Regions from separate parts of the Pseudoxanthomonas sp. JBR18 genome, predicted to be linked through region 2. Evidence: predicted binding sites of a transcription regulator. Region 2 holds the regulator's gene; the other holds the start of a gene.
The links. The regulator FliA, encoded in region 2, starts transcription of late flagellar genes. The targets are predictions, from matches to a motif close to TAAAGTTTNNCNNNCNNNGGCCGATAA.

Region 1: PJ250_RS02490 (methyl-accepting chemotaxis protein) is a predicted target of FliA. The motif match lies at 1,685-1,711, and genes of this name have one in related genera.

Annotation. Positions count from the first base shown of each region.
Region 1 is NZ_CP116339.1:514,036-517,431, reverse strand. It holds gene PJ250_RS02505 (DUF4097 family beta strand repeat-containing protein) at 1-492, opposite strand, end outside; gene PJ250_RS02500 (hypothetical protein) at 507-1,001, opposite strand; gene PJ250_RS02495 (RNA polymerase sigma factor) at 998-1,555, opposite strand; gene PJ250_RS02490 (methyl-accepting chemotaxis protein) at 1,738-3,396, shown strand, end outside.
Region 2 is NZ_CP116339.1:3,692,960-3,696,355, reverse strand. It holds gene flhF (flagellar biosynthesis GTPase FlhF) at 1-204, shown strand, start outside; gene PJ250_RS16745 (MinD/ParA family ATP-binding protein) at 191-1,075, shown strand; gene PJ250_RS16740 (RNA polymerase sigma factor FliA) at 1,072-1,821, shown strand; gene cheY (chemotaxis response regulator CheY) at 1,840-2,232, shown strand; gene PJ250_RS16730 (protein phosphatase CheZ) at 2,232-2,840, shown strand; gene PJ250_RS16725 (chemotaxis protein CheA) at 2,844-3,396, shown strand, end outside.

The sequences.
Region 1 (3,396 bases), 1.4 Mb from region 2:
GATGCTGACCTCCGGGCTGTTGGCGGTCACGGTGACATCGCCGCTGACGCTCTCCACCGACAGCGTTCCGGGCGCGGCGGCCACGGTGACCTGACCGCTGACGCTCTCGATGGACAGGCTGTCGGGGGCCACGCCGGACACGTCCACATCGGCCGAGACCGCGTGCAGATCCAGCGAGGCGCGCAGCGGCACCATCAGCAGCAGGTCGCTGGGTTCGCTGGACTTTCCACCCCAGCCGCCATTGCGCGGATAGCGCACCTTGATCTCCAGGCTGCCGCGGTCGCCTTCGATCTCCAGCTTCTCCACCCCCTCGCCCAGGGAGCCGCGGATCTGCACTTCCGGCCGGTCCCAGGCGCGGACCTGGATGCGGCCCTTGACGTTCTGCACCTCGACCTTGCCGCGCGGATCCAGAGGGCGGGTCTGGTCGATGGGCGTGGACGCCCGTGCGGCGGTGGCGAGGAGAAACAGCAGGGACAGGGCGATCGGGCGCATGGGTCGGGTCTCTTTCAGCTCAGGGCCGCGCGGCGGGTCAGCGCCAGGCGACGGTCGTAGGTGTAGCGCAGGGTCTGCAGCAGTTGCGGCGAGCGTGGGTCGCGGTCGATGGCGTGCAGGATCTGGTCGGCGCTGCGGTCCAGCTCCTGCACGGTCGGGGCCAGCGCCAGCGGCATGTCCACGCCCTGCATGCGGGCCAGGGCGACCTGGTAGTCGCGGGTCATGCGCACGGCTTCGGCGCGCAGCGGCATATGCGATGGCGCGGCGGGCGCCGGGGCATCCAGCACGGCCTTCATGCGCACGCCGACCAGCGCCACCAGGGCGACCGAGGCGGCCAGGGCCAGGGGTTGCCAGCGCCGGCGGCGCCAGCGGTGGGCCCGGCGCGGCGCGGGGGCGGCCGCTTCGGCCTCCAGGCGCGCAGCGATGCCCGGCCACAGGTCGCGCCCGGGTTCGATGTCCTGGCGCAGGCCGCGCAGGGCGAAGCGCAGGTCGTTGTCGTCGGTGTTCATGCGTGTGCCTCCAAACGGGTCCGCAACAGCTGGCGGGCGCGGTGCAGTTGGGCCTTTGAGCTGCCCACCGCCATGCCCAACTGCGCGGATATCTCTTCGTGTTTCCAGCCTTCCACATCGTGCAGGACCAGCACCGCGCGTGCACGCGGCGGCAGGGTGGCCACCGCGCGCTCCAGGTCCATGCGCAGCGCAGGTCCCTGCGCGCGTGGGTCGACCATGACCGCATCGTCGTGGTCGGCTTCCTCTTCCCAGCGCGGTCCGCCGCGGCGGCTGCGCAGTTCCATCAGCGCGGTGTTGACCGCCAGCCGGTGCAGCCAGGTCGACAGCGCGCTCTCGAACCGGAACTCCGGCAGCGCGCGCCAAGCCCGCACGAAGGTTTCCTGGGTCAGGTCCTCGGCGCGCGCGCCATGCCCGCCCACCAAGCGTACGATCACCCCGTGCACGCGGCCGGCATGCCGCCGGTAGAGCTGCTCGAAGGCCTGGGTGTCGCCACGCGCGGCGGCGCGCGCCTGCGGCGCATCCACGTCCTCCTGGGCAATGTCGGGTACGTCCATGGGAATCGTGGCGGCCGTGGTCAGCATGCCCAGTGTGATGCAGCGGTTGGCCAAAGGGTTTAAAACGGCCTTCGCGCGGCCTGTTCGCCAGCCCGCGGCGCCCCCCGGGGCCGGCCTGTCGCGCCAGGCTCAACCCGGGGCCACCGCGGCCGATAGTGCTCCAAGGATGTAGGGAGAAGCTCATGTCGTCGTCTCCGCCGCCGGCGCAGTCCGCCGGAACCACGCTCGATACCCTGCCGGAGGTGCCGGTGGCCCTGCTTCGGCTCTCGGCCGAGGGCCTGATCACCGCCGGCAACCGCATGGCCCTGGACGTGCTGGGCTGCAGCGCCGAGCAACTGGCCGGCGCGCCGGCCGCGCAGCTGTGGGGGCTCGACCCGGCCGTGCTGGGCACCGAGGGGGTGTGGGTCGCGCCCGGCGATGACCCCGCGCGCCGGGTGCGCTACCAGCGCGAGGCCCAGGCCGGCGGCTGGCTGCTGTCGTTGCCGCATGTGGAAACCGCTGCCCTGCTGCGCGATGCGCGCGCACTGTCCACCACCACCACTGCCACGCCGATGGCGGTCTCCACCCCGATGCAGCCGCTGGTGCAGCGCCTGGCCCAGGCCGCCGCCGATCGCCAGCTGCTGCTGCAGGCCGGGCAGGCGCTGGCGGCCTGCGAACTGACCCCGCCGATGATGCCCGCCGACGTGGAAGGCGAGGTCGGCGGCAAGCTGCGCGCGGGCTTCGGCAACCTGGCCGAGGCGATCCGCCAGGCCGTGGCGCTGTCTGTGCAGATTGCCAGCCAGGTCCCGCACCTGGTGGCCGAGAACGACGAACTCGCACGTCAGACGCAGGCGCAGGGCGAGGCCCTGGAAGAGGTCATGGAGGCGACCCGCCGCCTGACCGAGCGCCTTCAGGGCGTGGGCGAGGAACTGCGCCAGGTGATGGACGTGGCCGCCAGCGCAGATGAACGCGCACGCCAGGGCCGCGAGGCCGCCAGTGGGCTCAACGCGGCCATGCTGGAGGTCGAGCGCCGCGCCGCGCGTGCCAGCGAGGTGATCGAGGTCATCGACTCGGTCGCCTTCCAGACCAACATCCTGTCCATCAATGCCAGCATCGAGGCGGCCCACGCAGGCCCCGCCGGCAAGGGCTTTGCCGTGGTGGCCGGAGAGATCCGGCGCCTGGCCGAACGTGCGGCCAGCGGCGCGCGCGACGTGCGGGTGATCATCGATGAAACCAGCGCCGCGGTGGGCGAGGGTGCCCAGTCCGCCCGCCGGACCGAGGAGGTGCTGGAAGGGATCGGCGCATTGATGGGGCGGGCCAGCGGGGCGATGGCCACCGTGGCCGAACGGCTGGGCGCACAGGGGGGCGAGATCCGGGCGATCGAATCCTCGGTCGATGCGGTGGTCGCACTGGGCCGCTCCAACCTGGAGCACGCCGAGCAGGTCGCCCGCCGCAGCGAGGCGCTGGGGGCTGGCACCGAGACCCTGCGCGACTGCGTGGGCCTGTTCCGCCTGCCCGAGGACCCGATGCGCGAGCCGCGTCATGCCACGGTGCGCGCCCTGGCCGAGGAGGCCGCGCGCAGGATCGGCATGGCCCTGCAGCAGGCGCTGGACCAGCACCGGATCGAGCCGGCCGCGCTGTTCGGCCGCGATTACACGCCCATCCCGGGGACCTCGCCGGAAAAGTACACCAGCGGCTTCGACCGGCTGTGCGACCAGGTGCTGCCGGCCTTCCAGGAGCCGGTGCTCGACGCCCAGCCGTGGATCGTCTTCGCCATCTGCGCCAATCCGGACGGCTACGTGCCCACCCACAACCTGCGCTTCACCCAGCCGCTGACCGGGGACCCGGCGGTCGATCTGGTC
Region 2 (3,396 bases):
AAGCTCGACGAGACCGGACGCTTTGGCAGCGCCCTGTCGGTGGTCGTGGATCACCGCCTCCCCATCACCTGGGTGACCGATGGACAGCACGTGCCGGACGACCTGCACCGCGCCAATGCCCCCAGCCTGGTTTTGCGCCTTGAAGATTTGCGGCGCGATGCCGATAAGCCCTGTATCCCGGAGCAGACCCATGCAGTCGCGTGACTACGCCAAGCTGACCAACGCCTTCCCCCTGTCGGCGACCCGACCCGAGCCGCTGGGCCCGGTGCGGACCATCGCCGTGACCGGTGGCAAGGGTGGTGTCGGCAAGACCAACCTGTCGGTCAACCTGTCCATGGCCCTTGCGGACATGGGCAAGCGGACCCTGCTGCTCGACGCCGACCTGGGTCTGGCCAACGTCGACGTGTTGCTGGGCCTGACGCCCCGCTACACGCTGGCCGACCTGGTCGCCGGCCGCTGCACCCTGGAAGAGTCGATCATCGACATGCCCAATGGGCTGATGGTGGTCCCGGCCGCCTCCGGCCGCCGGCACATGGCCGAGCTGGCCCCGGGCCAGCACGTCGGGCTGATCAACGTCTTCTCCGAGCTGGAGCGCGACCTGGATGTCATGGTGATCGACACCGCCGCGGGCATCACCGACAGCGTGCTGACCTTCTGTCAGGCCGCCCAGGATGCGGTGGTGGTGGTCTGTGACGAGCCGGCCTCGATCACCGACGCCTACGCCCTGATCAAGGTCCTCTCGCGCGAGCGCGGCGTGGACCGGGTGCAGATCGTGGCCAACATGGTCCGCGACCCCAACGAAGGCCGCCTGCTGTACGACAAGCTCGGCCGGGTCTGCGAGAAGTTCCTGGGCGATGTGTCACTCAACTATCTGGGCTGCGTGCCGCAGGACGACTGGCTGCGCCTGTCGGTGCAGCGCCAGCAGCCGGTGGTCAGGGCCTACCCGGCCAGCCCCTCGGCCCAGGCCATCGCCGAAATCGCCCGCCGCACCGCCCGCTGGCAGGCCCCGACCGCCCCGCGCGGCAACGTGGAGTTCTTCGTCGAGCGGATGATCCGCCCGGGGGTGGCCGCATGAGCGCCCTGGCCCAGTACCGCGCCGTCCAGCGCAACAACGACAACGACTACATCACCCAGCACGCCGACCTGGTGCGCCGCATCGCCCATCACCTGGCCGCGCGCCTGCCGGCCAGCGTGGAAATCGACGACCTGATCCAGGCCGGGATGATCGGCCTGCTGGAGGCCTCGCGCAGCTACGACGCCGACCAGGGCGCCTCGTTCGAGACCTACGCCTCGATCCGCATCCGCGGTTCGATGATCGACGAGATCCGCCGCGGCGACTGGGTGCCGCGCTCGGTGCATCGCCGCGCCCGCGACGCGGCCGCCGCGATCCGCAAGATCGAGCAGGCCACCGGCCGCGCCGCCGCCCCCAACGAGGTGGCCGCGGCGATGGACATGCCCCTGCCGGACTACATGCGCCTGATGGAAGACGCCTCGCGCGGGCACGTGCTCAGCCTGGAGTCGCGCATCGAGGACCAGGGCGAGCTGGACACCGTCGCCAAGGGCGGGCCCAATCCGCAGCAGATGCTCGAACGGCAGGAATTCGGCCGCGAGCTGGGCAAGGCCATCGCGCAGCTGCCCGAGCGCGAACAGCTGGTGCTCTCGCTCTACTACGAGCAGGAGTTGAACCTGAAGGAAATCGGTGCCGTACTGGGGGTGAGCGAATCGCGCGTCTGCCAGATCCACGGCCAGGCCACCGTGCGCCTGCGCGGTCGCCTCAAGGCATTCGAAATGGCCGATTCCGGCCTCGAAGACGAAGATTAAAGAACCTAGGAGTCAGCGGTGAACAAGAACATGCGGATTTTGATCGTGGACGATTTCTCGACGATGCGACGTATCGTCAAGAATCTGCTCGGCGATCTGGGCTTCACCAACACCGCCGAAGCCGAAGACGGCAACAGCGCCCTGGCGGCGCTGCGGGCATCGCCGTTCGATTTCGTGGTCACCGACTGGAACATGCCCGGCATGACCGGCATCGACCTGCTGCGCAACATCCGCGCCGATGACAAGTTCAAGCACCTACCGGTGCTGATGGTCACCGCCGAGGCCAAGCGCGAGCAGATCATCGAGGCGGCGCAGGCCGGCGTCAGCGGCTACATCATCAAGCCGTTCACCGCCCAGACCCTGGAAGAAAAGCTGGGCAAGATCTTCGAACGCCTGGGAGCGGCCGCCTGATGAACGCCACGACCGAGCGCGGCGCGCTCATCGAGAGCCTGCAGCGGGCCCTGGACGCGCTGGAAAGCGGCGACGAGGGCGCCTGGCGGGTGGAGATCGACACCCTGGCCGCCTGGCGCACCAAGCCGATGATGCAGGGGCTGAGCCGGCTGGCACGCGACCTGGGCCAGGCCCTGGGCGACCTGCCCACCGTGCCGAGCGAAGCCGGCGAGCTGGACGATGCCTGCTCGCGCCTGGACCACGTGGTGGCCATGACCGAACAGGCCAGCCACCGCACCCTAGACCTGGCCGAGGAATGCCGCACCCTGGCCGACCAGCTGCGCGCCGGCGGCCTGAACGCCGACCAGGGCGAAATCCTGGACCGCATCCGCCACAACCTCACCGAGATGGCCCTGGCCCAGAGCTTCCAGGACCTGACCGGACAGATCATCCGCCGCGTGGCCGGCATCGTGCGCCGTGTGCATGAAGGCTTCGGCGCGCTGGGCCTGCCTCCCAAGGAGGGATCGCCGGTGGCCAATGGCCTGGCGGGCCCTGCCCTGGCCGGCCTGGACAAGCACGGCGTGTCCCAGCACGACGCCGATGACCTGCTCTCCAACCTCGGGTTGTAAGCCATGAGCGCCGTTCCCGACGACATCGCTGCCGACTTCATCATCGAGGCCCAGGAAATCCTGGAGCGCCTGGGCGAGCAGCTGGTCGCGCTGGAACAGGCGCCCGGTGATTCGGAGCAACTCAACGCCGTGTTCCGCGGCTTCCACACGCTCAAGGGCGGCGCCGGGTTCCTGGCGATCCACCCGATGGTCGAGCTGTGCCACGCCGCCGAGGAAACCCTGGGCATGGCGCGCGCCGGCCAGACCACGCTGCAGGCGCGCCACTTCGACGCCGCCCAGCAGTCGCTGGACTACCTGAAGGACATGCTGGACGCCTTTTCCGGCGGACAGCCGCTCACGCCGGCCCCGCCGGCGCTGATCGCGCAGTTCGCGGCCGGCGACGTCCCGGCCGCGGCGCCCAGCAAACCCACGCCCGTGGCGGCGCCGGCGCCTGCCGCGCCCAAGGCCCAGGCCGCGGCGGCCAAACCGGCCGAAGCCGAGCACACCGTCCGCGTGGACACCAAGCGCCTGGATGCCATCGTCAACTTGATCGGCGAACTGGTCCTGGCCCGCAATC